DNA from 3 places in the Streptosporangium sp. G11 genome. Region 1 is predicted to be linked to each of the others. Evidence: riboswitches for the same ligand, from Rfam matches in the RefSeq annotation. Region 1 holds a riboswitch; each other region holds the start of a gene.
What was found. A riboswitch is a leader RNA that binds a small molecule or an ion and turns the genes downstream of it on or off. The one in region 1 is predicted to bind cyclic di-AMP.
Positions count from the first base shown of each region.

Region 2: another riboswitch for cyclic di-AMP. It lies ahead of ACSDR0_RS06230 (C40 family peptidase); the one in region 1 lies ahead of ACSDR0_RS09930 (C40 family peptidase).
Region 3: another riboswitch for cyclic di-AMP. It lies ahead of ACSDR0_RS01145 (hypothetical protein); the one in region 1 lies ahead of ACSDR0_RS09930 (C40 family peptidase).

Region 1 is NZ_JBPJUQ010000007.1:93,233-98,025, reverse strand. It holds gene ACSDR0_RS09940 (hypothetical protein) at 1-59, opposite strand, end outside; gene serA (phosphoglycerate dehydrogenase) at 353-1,942, shown strand; gene ACSDR0_RS09930 (C40 family peptidase) at 2,439-2,999, opposite strand; cyclic di-AMP (ydaO/yuaA leader) riboswitch at 3,035-3,268, opposite strand; gene ACSDR0_RS09925 (3-isopropylmalate dehydrogenase) at 3,409-4,455, shown strand; gene ACSDR0_RS09920 (branched-chain amino acid aminotransferase) at 4,629-4,793, shown strand, end outside.
Region 2 is NZ_JBPJUQ010000004.1:204,159-208,951, forward strand. It holds gene ACSDR0_RS06220 (M48 family metallopeptidase) at 1-558, opposite strand, end outside; gene ACSDR0_RS06225 (hypothetical protein) at 555-1,433, opposite strand; gene ACSDR0_RS06230 (C40 family peptidase) at 1,689-2,252, opposite strand; cyclic di-AMP (ydaO/yuaA leader) riboswitch at 2,335-2,493, opposite strand; gene ACSDR0_RS06235 (phosphoribosyltransferase) at 3,070-3,741, shown strand; gene ACSDR0_RS06240 (NlpC/P60 family protein) at 3,788-4,738, opposite strand.
Region 3 is NZ_JBPJUQ010000001.1:236,749-241,541, reverse strand. It holds gene ACSDR0_RS01160 (carbohydrate ABC transporter permease) at 1-221, shown strand, start outside; gene ACSDR0_RS01155 (carbohydrate ABC transporter permease) at 218-1,057, shown strand; gene ACSDR0_RS01150 (DUF4253 domain-containing protein) at 1,153-2,040, shown strand; cyclic di-AMP (ydaO/yuaA leader) riboswitch at 2,359-2,508, shown strand; gene ACSDR0_RS01145 (hypothetical protein) at 2,767-3,603, shown strand; gene ACSDR0_RS01140 (alpha/beta fold hydrolase) at 3,868-4,728, shown strand.

The DNA of each region.
Region 1 (4,793 bases):
CGATGCGGATCGCCGTGCTGCGCGAGCACGTTGCCGAGAGCGGGGTTCCCGATGCTCATATGAGGAACGATAGGTAGTGGACCACGGCTTATCAGGGTAATCGCGAAGTTTTCCTGGGATCAATACCAACTTGAATTTTGGGCGCATGAGATCTGTCAAGGACGGGTAACCGCGTTCTGGGTGAGGAAGCTCCTCGCCGTCCCGCGAGCGCCCGGAGTTTCCCGGCGTATCCGGGGCACTCGGGGGTGCGGCGGGGCGTCTCGGATCGCGGGACACTCGTGAACACGTTCACAAGCGCCGATACACTACGTGAGGTCCGTGCACCCCTCACCGTCTAGTAAGGATCCAGCCTGTGAACAAGCCCGTCGTACTGGTCGCTGAGGAACTCTCCGAGGCCGGTCTCGCGGTTCTGGGCGCGGACTTCGAAGTCCGCCACACCGACGGCGCCGACCGTGCCCAGTTCCTGCCCGCCCTCGCCGACGTGGACGCGCTCATCGTGCGCAGCGCCACGCAGGTCGACGCCGAGGCGATCGCCAACGCTCCCAAGCTGCGCGTCGTCGCCCGCGCGGGCGTCGGCCTGGACAACGTCGACGTGGAGGCCGCCACCAAGGCCGGTGTCATGGTCGTCAACGCCCCGACCTCCAACATCACCAGCGCCGCCGAGCACACCGTCGCCCTGATCCTCGCCTCCGCCCGCAACGTCGCCCAGGCGCACTCCGCGCTCAAGGGCGGCGAGTGGAAGCGCTCGAAGTACACCGGCGTGGAGCTCGACGAGAAGGTCGTCGCCATCCTCGGCCTCGGCAAGATCGGCCAGCTGGTCGCGCAGCGCCTCCAGCCGTTCGGCGTCGAGCTGATCGCCTACGACCCCTACCTGCAGCCGGCCCGCGCCGCGCAGATGGGCGTCCGGCTGGTCTCGCTGGAGGAGGCTCTGAGCGAGGCCGACTTCATCACCGTGCACCTGCCCAAGTCCAAGGAGACCATCGGTCTCATCGGCGACAGGGAGCTGCACGCGGTCAAGCCGAACGTGCGCCTCATCAACGTCGCCCGCGGCGGCATCATCGACGAGAACGCCCTCTACTCCGCGATCAAGGAGGGCCGCGTCGCCGGCGCCGGCATCGACGTGTTCCCGAAGGAGCCGGTCACCGACAGCCCGCTCTTCGAGCTCGACCAGGTCGTCGTCACCCCGCACCTGGGCGCCTCCACCCACGAGGCCCAGGAGAAGGCCGGCACCCAGGTCGCGCGCAGCGTGAAGCTCGCCCTCGCCGGGGAGTTCGTGCCGGACGCGGTCAACGTCCAGGGCGGCGCCGTCGCCGAGGACGTCAAGCCGGGCCTGCCGCTGGCCGAGAAGCTCGGCAGGGTGTTCACCGCCCTCGCGGGCGAGGTCGCCACCAAGCTCGACGTCGAGGTGCGCGGCGAGATCGCCTCCCACGACGTCCGCGTGCTGGAGCTGGCCGCGCTCAAGGGCGTCTTCACCGACGTGGTCGAGGACTCGGTCACCTACGTCAACGCCCCGCTGCTGGCCAAGGACCGCGGCGTGTCGGTCGAGCTGGTCACCAGCTCCGACAGCCCCGACTGGCGCAACGTCGTGACGGTTCGCGGCGTCCTCGCCGACGGCCGCACGGTCTCGGTCTCCGGCACCCTGTCCGGGCCGAGGCAGATCACGAAGATCGTCGAGGTCAACGGCTACCAGATGGAGATCGAGCCGACCGACCACCTGTCGTTCTTCACCTACACCGACCGCCCCGGCATCGTCGGCGTGGTCGGCCGCATCCTCGGTGACCACTCGATCAACATCGCCTCGATGCAGGTGGCCCGCGACGTCAAGGGTGGCAAGGCGCTCATCGCGCTCACCGTCGACACCGCCATCCCGGCCGAGGTGATCGACCAGATCGGTTCGGAGATCGGCGCCGACAGTGGCCGCTCGGTCGACCTGGCCGACTAGCCGTCCCGCCGATATGGCCGCCGTCCCCGAGACCGGGGCGGCGGCCATACTTCGTCTCAGCATGTGAGAAGTGCGTACGCCGGGCGAGACGGCGTTCCCGTGGCCAGGTAACCTGAAATGAAATGCGCCAGGTTCTCGTAATTCTTATCTGCCGCGGCGGGGCCTGACAGGGGCAGGCCGGCGACCCGCCGCGGTGTCGTGGCGCTTGCCGGCTCCAAGCCCCCGCCGCCGGTCCGTGATCCGGACCCGCGACATCAGGCCTGGTCGGAGCCCCGACCGGAGTCTTGACCACCTTCCTTGCTCGCATGCGACCGAGACGAGATTCGCCATGTACGACATGTATCCCTGGAACCGTCCCGACGAGGCCGAGGACGAGGCCGGCGACGCGCTCCAGACCGCTCTGGACCGCCGGGACAACGGTGGTGTCCCCACTCGCTGAACCTGTTCTCGCCGCCGGGGTCTCCGTGGCCTCCCGGCGATGATCCGCCGGCGTGTCTCATCCGCCGGTCACGGTTTCGGTCGCGAGCTCGACCTGCTTGGTCAGCTGAACTCCCTGCGGGTCGGGGCGCACCGCGCCGACGAAGGAGTCGCGGCGCCAGGAGTCGAGTTTCTCCTCCTTGACGACGTCGCCGGTCCGTGGGGCGTGAACCATGTAGCCGGGCTTGGTGATCATGCCGACGTGGCCGAGGCCGCTGAAGAAGGCCAGGTCGCCGGGCCTGAGGTCCTTCCAGGCGATCTTCTTGGAGAAGGCGGCGTACTGGTCGTTGGTGACGCGGGGCAGTTTGATCCCGGCGGCGCCGTAGGCGCGGAGCACCAGGCCTGAGCAGTCGAAGCCGCCGTTGCCGGTGCCGCCCCAGACGTAGGGCGTCCCGCGTTTGGACATGGCCCACTTCACGGCCTTCTCCCAGGCGGGCTTGACGGCCGTGGCCTTCAGCGCCTCCTTCAACGTGGGGGTGTTGAGTGCGGCGGGCCCAGGGGCGGGGGGAGGGGCGGCGGCCAGGGCGGCGGTCGCGGTCGCGAACACCGCGGTACCGGCGACGAGTATCGAGACGGACATGGACATGACGCGGGGGAGAACTGTGCCGGACAGGATGATTCCTTCCATAAGGCCGGCCGGGTGAGCTGTCGGGCTCGGGCGTGGAGGCCGCCCTACGGCGCGAGAACGCGCTGATTCGCCCCAAGGAATCCACGTGGTGGCGAGCGGGAACGCGCTCCGGGGGAGGAGCGGGGTTCCCGGGGGCCCGGTGGATTCCGGAAAGAGTGGTTCCCCGGCTCCGTACGGACCCGGTAAGGGGAGGGCCCGTACGAATTAGGCATTGATGCGAATGGGAGGACCATAACCAAACCTCACGAAACGGTCAACACCTAGCAAAGGTGGACAAAACGATCAGGGGTGCCGCCACGCGGATACGTCCGAAGGGTGAGACCGGTGTTCGATCATCGAGACGGGCCGGTAAGGTGCCTGCATGGATTCGCGTAACATTCGCCTGGCGGTCATCCCCGGGGACGGAATCGGAGTCGAGGTCGTCACCGAGGGGCTGAAGGTCCTCGAAGCGGTCGGCACGAAGGTGGAGACCACCACCTACGACCTCGGCGCCAAGCGCTACCACGAGATCGGCGAGACCCTGCCGGACCCGGTCCTCGACGAGCTGCGCGGATACGACGCGATCCTGCTCGGCGCGGTCGGCGACCCCAGCGTGCCCCCGGGCATCCTGGAGCGCGACCTGCTGCTCAAGCTCCGCTTCCAGCTCGACCACTACGTGAACCTCCGCCCGGTCAAGCTCTTCCCCGGCGTCGAGACGCCGCTGGGCAAGGCCCGCCCCGAGGACATCGACATGATCGTCGTCCGCGAGGGCACCGAGGGCCCGTACGCCGGAGCCGGCGGTGTCATGCGCCGGGGCACGCCGCACGAGATCGCCACCCAGGAGTCGCTGAACACCGCCTACGGCGTCGAGCGCGTCGTGCGCTACGCCTTCGACAAGGCGCTCGGCCGCCCCCGCAGGAAGCTGACGCTGGTTCACAAGACCAACGTGCTCACCTACGCCGGCGACCTCTGGGCCCGCACCTTCGACCGCGTCAGCCTGGAGTATCCCGACGTCCAGACCGACTACTGTCACGTCGACGCGGCCTCGATGTTCTTCGTCAGCCAGCCGGAGCGCTTCGACGTGATCGTCACCGACAACCTCTTCGGCGACATCCTCACCGACATCGGCGCGGCGATCGCCGGTGGCATCGGCCTGGCGGCCAGCGGCAACGTCAACCCCGACCGCACCGCGCCGAGCATGTTCGAGCCGGTCCACGGCAGCGCCCCCGACATCGCGGGCCAGGGCAAGGCCGACCCGACCGCCACGATCCTGTCGGTCGCCATGCTCCTCGACCACCTGGGCATGGCCCGCGAGGCCACCAAGGTCGAGCAGGCCGTCGCCGACGACCTGGTCGAGCGGCTGGCCGGATGGGCCGGCCGGACCACCCGGGAGATCGGCGACGACATCACCGCCCGAGTAGCCGGCTGAGGAAGCCGCCTCCCTCGACCTCAACGCGCCTGGCGGCTCACCCGAGCCGCCAGGCGCGTTTTTTGTTCCTCCAGCACTGCCGGTTTTCGGCATGGATGGAGTAGTTTCCCGTTACCCGGTCCGACGCAGAATGGACCCGAGGGTAAGCCAGACACCAAGAGAAGGATCCTGCGATGACCACCGCTCAGAAGCTCAGCTTCGACGTGCAGCTCTCCGACCACGCTCGCACCGCGGCAGAGCGCGAGCAGGTACTGGTGAGCCCGGGGTTCGGTCAGGTCTTCACCGACCACATGATCTCGATCGACTACACCGAGGGGGAGGGCTGGCACGACGCCAGG
Region 2 (4,793 bases), on a different contig from region 1:
CCCGCCCGCCGCGGGGATCCACCAGCGCCGGTAGCGCCGCGCCAGGGCGATCACCGCCACCACCATGATCGCGGTCAGCGCGGTGCCGATGCCGGTGCTCTTGGCCCGGTCGGCCGCCCACGAAGGCCAGGTCTGGGTGGACAGCCCGAAGTCGCGAAGGTAGCCCTCCGACCACATCCCCAGCGGCCAGCGCAGGATCGCCACGGCCACCGACAGCGCCAGCACGCCGAGGAGCGCCCGCAGCCACCACGGCCCCGGCAGCCGGTCGGCGAGCCGCGCGCCCAGCGGGGTGGCCACCAGCGCCCCCGCCACGACCAGCGTCAGGCCGAGCGACAGGTAGCCGGGGAGGCTGACCAGCGCGTCGAACGTCTCGGCCCTGGCGATCTGTTCGGGGGTGAAGTCGCGGGCCGGATCGGGGACGACGGCCGGGGCCCCCTCGGGCAGCGCCCTCCAGGGCGTGGTCAACGCCACGACCGCCAGCGTGACCACCCCCAGGCCGGCCAGCGCCCACCCCGCCGGCCGCACGCCCGGGGGCGCGTCCGTCGTGCTCAGCGTCACGTGAGTTCCTCTCTGAGGTAGTCGCGCCAGGCCGCGGTGAACTCGGCCACCGGCAGGCCGAGCGTGCTCCCGACATCGCTACCGTAGAGCCTCACCAGCGCCTTCTCCCCGAAGCGCTCCGCGACGAACCGGCAGGCGAGCCACGCCTCCTCGTACGCCTGCGCGAGCCGGGGCGCGCCGGGGGCGAAGTCGGCCGGGCCGGGGAGGCGGTCGGGCAGGACGCCCGCGCGCACCTCGTCGGCCAGTTCGGCGGCGGCCGTCCGCACCGCGATCCCGGCGTCGCGGTAGCCCGTGTAGTCGGCGAAGCCCTCGGACAGCCACATCGGCACCCGGCCGCCGCGGGTCGCGCCGGTGGCCACGTGGGTGAGCTCGTGGGTGATCACCACGTCCTTGCCGGTCCCGGTGAGCCTGGCGTATCCCGACGGCAGGACGATCACCCGGTCCGCGGTCGCCATCGCGGCCAGCCCGTGGGTGCTCCCGGCTCCGGCGAGCGCCGCGGCCTCTGCGTCGGTGGCGGGGAAGAGGATCACCGGGGTGACGGGTCCCCAGACCGCCGCGATCGTCGCGCGGGCCCGGTCGGCCCTGGCCGCCAGATCCCTCAGGACGGAGGCGGGGACGCCGTGGCCGATCACGAGGGAGTGCTCGCCCCGGACGGTGACGGCGGCCCCCGGCCACAGGCCGCGGAGGTCGCGCGGGCTCGGGGGGGTGTACGAGACGCGTGGGAGGGGCCCGGCGTCGTACGGGAGAAGATGGCGGGGGGCGCGCGGGAGCGGCGCGGCCCCGGCGAGGAGGGGACCCGTCCCGGCGAACGGGGCGGCGCTCATCAGCGCCAGCATCCCGGCGAGCACGGCGCGGCGCCCTTTCGGGACGGACATACGAGCCGATGGTACTCGACCGAAGTGGAGCGGTCCCGGCCCTCCTGGTGGAGGACCGGGACCGCTTTTCCGTGCTCGGGCGCGTGCTCGTGGCACGTACCCGGGCGCGGGCTCGGGCTTCGTACTCGGACGCCGTGCCCGGAGCGCGTGCCCGGACGCGGGCTCGGGCTCCGTGCTCGGACGCCGTGCCCGGACGCGGACCTCGGGTTCCGTGCTCGGACGCGCGGGCTCCGTGCTCCGTGCTCGGGCGCGGGCTCAGGCTCCGGGTCGTACCGCTCCGGCGAAGGAGGACCTGTAGTAGCCCGCCAGCCTCACGACACGAACCGTCTTGCCGCTGCTCGGCGAGTGGACCATCCTGCCCTTGCCGACGTACATGCCGACGTGGCCCTTCCCGCTGAAGAACAGCAGGTCACCGGGGAGCAGCTTGCTCCACGAGACCTTTTTCCTGATCGACCTGTACTGGCTGTGCGTGATCCGGGGGAGGGACACGCCCGCCTTTCGCCAGGCGTATCGGACGAGCCCCGAGCAGTCGAACGCTCCGGGACCGGAGGCTCCCCACCGGTACGGATCGCCGATCTGCTTCTTGGCCGCCGAGACCGCTTTGCCTGCCCGGACTTTCTGCAGTGCCGCCTTGCTCATCTTGGTCTTGCCCTTGGCCTTGGCCTTCGCCGTAGTCGTGGCCTGAGTGGCGGTCTTCTTGGTGCTTTCGGCCTTCTCGGAAACGCCGGCCAGGCTGCTGACCAGGATCTCGGAGGGGCCGTCCGCCGTCGCCTGCGCCGCCGTGGACCCTAGGGTGACCGCTCCGGCTGAGGCGGTCAACGTGAGGGCGATACCGCCGATGGAAAGGCGGAAAAGGCGCGACAGACGGGGGTTGTGCGGGGTGGTAGACAGGATTTCTCCTTGGGACTTCCACTGATGCCTACCGGGTTAGCTGACGGATTCGGGCTTGGAAGATGCCCTACGGCAAAATGCGCCGATTCACCCCTGGCCACGCTGTGATGGGCCTTTTGGGTCCCCGGTTCCATGCCTCCTGGCTGCATAGATTCGGCGGGCCGCCGTGATGAGCCCTGCCCCCGGGTGGGGGCACGGCGGCCGGTTGGATTTCTATAGGGACACCGGCCCGAAGACCGACATTCACCGCGACGGCGTGGCTTGCACGTCGCGACGCCAGAAGTTACCCCGATCTCCAACTTTCGGCAAAGCATTCGCCAAATCGGATGACCGGAGAGCCCTCTTGATCTTCCTGTTACCCCTGCTTAATGGCTATTTATGCTATTGAGATATGACTCTCGTCACATCCTTATGATCACAACGGCAAATCACGATTTATGTAATATTCATCACACTTGCCGCGTCCCGGGGAGATCCCGGCGAACGAGGCGGTCCCGGACGATCGGCGGAGCCGCCTCGGCGCCGTGGATCACGCGTGCGGGCGCAGTGGATCGGCCGCCGGAATCCCGTCCCGGCGATCTCGAATCCGGCGGCGTCGGGCGTCGGCGCGGCCGGCCACCCGAAGGTGCCGCACGCGGTGCGCGAACGCCCGGCGCGATCGTCGTACGACGCCGTCAATGGGCGTTATGTACCAGTTTGGGAGATTTAAAATGAAATAAAACGTCATCTCAAGGAGGCGGTAGCGATGTCGAACCGCTTGTTCCAGGACCGGCGCGACGCGGGGCGAGTGCTCGCGGGCCTCCTCGAGAAGTACCGGGGGCGATCCGGCGTCGTCGTCCTGGGACTGCCCCGGGGCGGCGTACCGGTGGCCTACGAGCTCGCCGTGGCCCTGGACGCCCCGCTCGACGTCTTCCTGGTCCGCAAGCTCGGCGCTCCCGGAAGGGCGGAGCTCGCGATGGGGGCGATCTCCACCGGCGGGGTGATCGTCCTCAACGAGGACGTCACCGAGATTTTCGGCGTCTCGCCGGAGACCATCCGGCAGGTCGCCCGGCGCGAGGGACAGGAGCTGATCCGGCGCGAGCGGGCCTACCGGGAGGGGCGGCCGCCACCGGATCTGGCGGGCAGGACCGTCATCGTGGTGGACGACGGCCTCGCGACGGGTGCCAGCATGCGCGCCGCCCTGCAGGCCCTGCGCCGCTTCCGGCCCGCCAGGACCGTCGTCGCCGTACCCTCCGCGCCGAGGTCCGCCTGTGACGACCTCGCCGCCATGGCGGACGAGGTCGTCTGCGCCACCACGCCGTCGCCCTTCTTCGCGGTCGGGCAGTCGTACGTGGACTTCTCCCAGACGACCGACGAGGAAGTACGCGATCTGCTGCGCGCCGCGTCGAGGTCACACCCGGCCACGGCGGGCGCGTGAGCGGTCGCCGGCGTGGTCCCCATCCGGTCGGCGCGGCCCGCCGCGGTCAGGGGCGGACGGCTCCGACGATGCGGCGGCCGTAGGCGGACAGCGGGACGACCTTGACGACGTCGCCGGTCTGCGGGGCGTGCACGATCTGGCCGTTGCCCGCGTACATGCTGACGTGGCCGAGACCCTCGCTGAAGATGAGGTCGCCCGGCTGGAGCTCGTTCAGCGAGACCTTGCGGCTCGCGCCCCAGCTCCACTGCTCCCAGGTCGTACGGGGAAGGCTGACTCCCCCGCTGCGCCAGGCCCCCTGGACCAGGCCCGAGCAGTCCCAGCCGCTGGGGCCCGTGCCGCCGTACCGGTAGGGCTTGCCGACCTGGGCGAAGGCGAACTGCAGGGCGGCGCGGGCGTTGCCCGAGGCGGAACCGTTGTACTGGATCCCGGCGCTCTCGGGGTTGCCCGTCTTGAAGACGTTGAGCTCGCGCAGGATCTTCGTCTGGGCCTTGACCATCTTGTCGGCCTTGGCCTTCTCCTCGACCAGCTCGTCACGCGTCTCGTCTGCCTCGGCGAGGGCCTTCTTGGCCTCGTCCCGGCTGGTCCGCAGCGCCTTGGTGGCCTCGTCGAAGGCGCTCAGGGACTGGGCGCGGGAGGTGGACATCTGGTCGGCGGCGGCCATGCCGCTCAGCAGGGCACCGGGGTCGGCCTGGTAGATCATGCCTTCCCAGCCGTTGATCACCCCGACCTGGTAGGTGCTGACGGCCATCGTGACGAGTTCCTTGCGCAACCCGGCGACCTGCTCGTTCTGGCGGGTCAGGTCGCCGTTCAGCGTGCGGTACTTCTTCCTGGCCCGCTTCCACTTCTCCGAGGCCTGGTTGTACTTCTCGACGATCTGGTCGGCCTGCTCGTTGAGCTTCTCCAGCTTCTTCTTGGCCTGGGCGAGCGTCGGCTTCGGTTCGGCGAACGCTCCGCTCACCGGCAGCATCAGCAACGCGAGAGCGAGCCCGGCCGCCACCGGTATCCGAATCAGTCCAACCGGCAAACCCGCCACGGCCACGTCAACGCCTCCC
Region 3 (4,793 bases), on a different contig from region 1:
TCATCTGGGACTTCAAGATCTTCACGCAGATCTACGTGATGACCAACGGCGGCGGGATAGCGGGGCAGAACTCGGTGCTCAACGTCTACGCGTACCAGACGGCGTTCGGCTCCTCGGAGTACGGGCTCGGCTCGGCGATCGGCGTCGTCATGACCCTGATCCTGCTCGCGGTCACCCTCTTCTACATCCGCGCCCTCTACCGTACGGGGGAGAGGCTGTGAGCAGGTCCCGCCTGGCAGCCAACGTCGTGGCGCTGGTCACCGCGTTCGTCACCTTCTTCCCGATCTACTGGATGGTGCTCTCCGCGCTCAAGCCCACCGGGGAGATCCAGTCTCTCGAGGTGCGCCCGTGGACCCTGGCGCCGACCCTCGACCACTTCCGGCGGGTGCTCGGCGGCGAGAACTTCGGCCGCTACTTCCTCAACAGCCTGGGCGTCGCCCTGACGGTCGTCGTCCTGTCCGCCCTGGTGGCCTTCCTCGCCGCGGTCGCGGTGACCCGGTTCCGCTTCCGGTTCCGTACGACCGTGCTGATCATGTTCCTGGTGGCGCAGATGGTGCCGGTGGAGGCGCTCACCATCCCGCTGTTCTTCCTCGTCCGCGACCTCGGCGCGGTGGTGCCCGGCGTGGGACTCAACACCCTGGGCTCGCTCGTCCTGGTCCACCTGGCGTTCTCACTGCCGTTCGCCATCTGGATGATGAGGGGGTTCGTGGCCGCGGTGCCCGAGACGCTGGAGGAGGCCGCGATGATCGACGGTGCGAGCCGGCCGGTGATCCTGTGGCGGATCATCTTCCCCCTCGTCGCGCCGGGACTGGTCGCCACGAGCGTCTTCTCGTTCATCACCGCCTGGAACGACTTCATCTTCGCCAGGACCTTCATCATCTCGGCCAGGGACAACCAGACGCTGCCCGCGGCCCTGCTGGTCTTCTTCAAGCCCGACGAGAACGACTGGGGCGGCATCATGGCGGCCTCGACGCTGATGACCATCCCCGTGCTCATCTTCTTCGTGGCCGTGCAGCGCAGGCTGGTCGCCGGCCTGGGCGGAGCGGTGAAGGACTGACACCCGCCCGGCCTCGTTCTTCCGTATACCGATAATTTTTGCCTGGACCAGGGCAGAACTGTCCCTCGGGATGGTTGACAGGCCAAAATTGGTCCGTGGTCAGGATCGGATCGGTAGAGATGAGCGATTGCGAGCGTGGGCAACTTCCGCCACTTCTGGGCCAGCTGTTCGCCGACGGAGCCGACGGAGCCGAGGGGAGCGACGGGACCGGCGGTGGCGGAGGCCGGAGGCTCTCGGTGGAGCTGCCGCCGGGGGACGTGGTGTGGCCCGACCCCGGTTACGCTCAGCTCGCGATCCGTCGCCGTCCGGCGTTCTGGCTCAGTGAGGTGGCCGTCTCCGGCGAGTACTGGGCCCGGTTGAGGGCCCAGCACGAGCAGTCGGGCCTGTGGCCGATCCTGCTGGAGGACTCCGTCCAGCCCTGGTCGGCAGGCCAGATCGCCCCGGACACCCCCGTCGAGATCGACAACTACCACGCCGCCGCGTTCATGGCCGAGGTGTGGTCCGACTGGATCGCCAAGGCCGACATCGAACAGCTCGAACTGCTCGAACCCTTCGGTCCCGAGTGCCCGGGACCGGCCCCGTCGGGAAGGCTCGCCGCCGATCCCGGCGTGGTCGCCGACTGGTACGCCGGACTGGTGGCCGAGCGCAGGACCCCGCTCGGGCTCGTCGCGGTCGAGCGCGGGGCCGACGCCCTGGCCGTCATGGGCTGGCAGGGCGCCCTGAACCACAACGAGTGGATGGTCCCGCTCGCGGCCGTCGTGCGGAGCTGGGAGGACAGGTTCGGGGTGCGGGTGGTCGGCATGGGTTTCAACACCCTTGACCTCAGCGTCGCCGCGCCCCCGACGACCTCCGAGCACGCCCTGCACGTCGCCGCCGAGCACTGGACGTTCTGCCCCGACAGCATCATCCAGGGGGCGGGGAACCTCGTCGACTACGCCGAGCAGATCAAGGGCAGGAACGCCTGGTCATTCTGGTGGGACTGACCGGACGGGGCCGACCCGAGGGGTGTGGATTCCCCCGCGGATTTTCCCGTTGACCCCTCCGTCGATTCTTTCGCCGACTCCTTCGTGTGGATCTCCCGGTGTGGTGCCCGGGGAGGGGTTCGCGAAGCCGGACCGCGAGGTCGAGAGGACATTCGTGCTGGTAGGGCGGATGTTGGCCTGGCGGGGTGCTCGATGAGGCTTTCTTGAAGCTTGTAGGTAGATCTTCTGGGGTTTTCATGGCGTTTGCTTTGCTTTGTCCGATTTGGCAGGTAGTGTCCACTGTTATCGGAAGGCGACCTGCCCTTCACAAGAGGGAGCGGCCGGCCGACGTCGAATCCCGAGGGCCCACAGGGCCCCGGAGCCGGGGAACCACTTTTCCGGGGTGAATCCGCCGCGAACGCGCGGCGGTAGGGCAACTCCACCGCCCGAACCCGTCAGCTAACCCGGTAGACGAGATGGAGAGGAGATCCCCTCATGGATCACCGCGTCACCACGTCGGTGCACCCCCTGTCCGCGCCGACCACCTGAACTTTCATACCGCCCCGTCCCCCCCGTCCCCCCGGACCTTGCCGCCGCGCCTGATCGCGGTACTTCCAAGACTGTGCTCCGCGTAGCAATCGACTGATCCGGCTACGCACCTTTTCCGACGAGCGCGTCCCCGCCAGTGCACCCCTTCGGTGTGTCGCACATGGCCGCCCCGTTTCCTCGCGAAAGAGCTTCTTCTCCATGCACCCTTTCTTTGGCCTGCACAAGAACAGCCTGCAGAAGTCCAGTGTGAGCAAGCACCTCCCGTGTAAGAACGCCCCCCTCAAGCGCGGTCTCGTCACCGCCACCATCGTCGGTGTGAGCGTCCTCGCCTCCGGCGGCGTCGCCTCCGCGCTTCCCGCTCCCGCCTCCACCCGCCTCGCCGACCCCGTGGTCGGCGCTCCGGCCGGTGCCGAGGCCGTTCTCCTCCAGGGTTCGACGAGAGCCTCCTACTTCTGGGACGACTCCTCCGGCCGGGCCGGTGACACCGGACTGCCCGCCAGCGGCAAGCCGATGCAGAAGGGCATGATCGCCAGCCCGAGCTGGCCCCTGCTCACCGAGGGCTACATCCTCTACAAGGGCCAGAAGGCCAAGTTCTTCGTCGGCGACCGCGGTCCGGGCAACCCCTCGAACCAGGGCGTCATGGTCGACATCGACGCCAAGACCTTCGCCGACCTGACCGGCGGCACCTTCAACGCCGGCACGCTCGGCGTGGACGGCAACGGCGGCATGGGTCACATCGACATCAAGTACGTCATCACCAAGTGGGGCGACGGCACGGGAGTGAAGAACCTCCCCGTGGCGTTCTCCACCGGCGCCTGGAGCCGCAGGGACACCAGGCCGGCCCAGCCGCCGGCGACCATCTTCGCCATGGCGAGGCAGCTGGGGATCGGCCTGCAGACCCAGCAGGTGAGCGCCGCGGCACGGCCGTGGATCGGCAAGCCCAAGGTCATGATCGAGCCCGCCTCCGTGCGCGTCCCCGACGACGTGATCGCCGCCGGTGTCCGCGCCGCCAAGCTCGGCGCGGGGAAGAGCTGACCCGCCGGCGCGAAAGGCTCGCCTGACACGCGAGGGACGGCCCTCGCGTGAAGGGCCTGAGGAAGGGCCGGTTCTCCGCACGAGGACCGGTCTGTGGAAAGACCGGTCCGCTTGCCGCGGACCGGTCTGACGAGGGACCGACCCGCTCGCGTGGGGGCGGTCCCGGGACACCGGCGCGGACCACCCCGCCGGTGTCGCGCTTTTTCCCGAATGGCATTCTGTCCCGCAGCACCAGCACGGACGGCAGCGGACGGTAGGAGCGCCATGACCCTGCGAGCCCCGGCGAACGGCATCGAGATCGCCTACGACACCTTCGGCTCTCCGGGGGCCCGCCCCCTCCTGCTGATCACGGGCCTCGGCTGCCAGATGATCCAGTGGGACGAGAGGTTCTGCGCGCTGCTCGCGGACCGGGGGTGCCACGTGGTGCGCTTCGACAACCGCGACAGCGGCGAGAGCACCCACCTGAGCGAGGCGGGGACGCCCGCCCTGGACGGGAGCGGGGAGGTCCCCTACCTGCTGGACGACATGGCCGACGACGCCGCCGGGCTGCTCGACGCGCTCGGCTGGGACTCCGCCCACGTGGTCGGCCTCTCGATGGGCGGGATGATCGCGCAGTCACTCGCGATCCGCCACCCGCACCGGGTGCGCAGCCTCACCTCGATCATGTCCACGCCGAGCCCGCAGGCCGCCCTGCTGACCGACCCGGACCTGCTCATGCCGGCCTTCACGCCCGACCGCGAGAGCGCGATCCGGCGGGCCCTCGACAACTGCGCGGCCGTCGGCTCGCCCGGCTACCCGTTCGACCGGGAGTGGAACGCCGAGATCGCCGGGCTGGGCTACGACCGGTCGTACGACCCGGCGGGCACGGCCAGGCAGGTGACCGCGATCATGGCCTCCGGTGACCGCGCGCCGAGGCTCAAGGAGCTCACGCTCCCGGCTCTCGTACTGCACGGGGAGGACGACCCGCTCGTTCCCCTGCCCGCGGGGATCGCCACGGCCGACGCGATCCCGGGCGCCCGGCTGATGACCTTCCCCGGCATGGGTCACGACCTGCCCGGCGAGCTCTGGCCCTCCTTCGTCGACGCGATCGACGAGCTCACCACCTCCGCGGACCCAGGACGGTGACCTCCGGCACGCCCGCCACCGCCCTTCCCTGGCGGTGATTCCGGGCATGCCCGCCACCGTCCTTC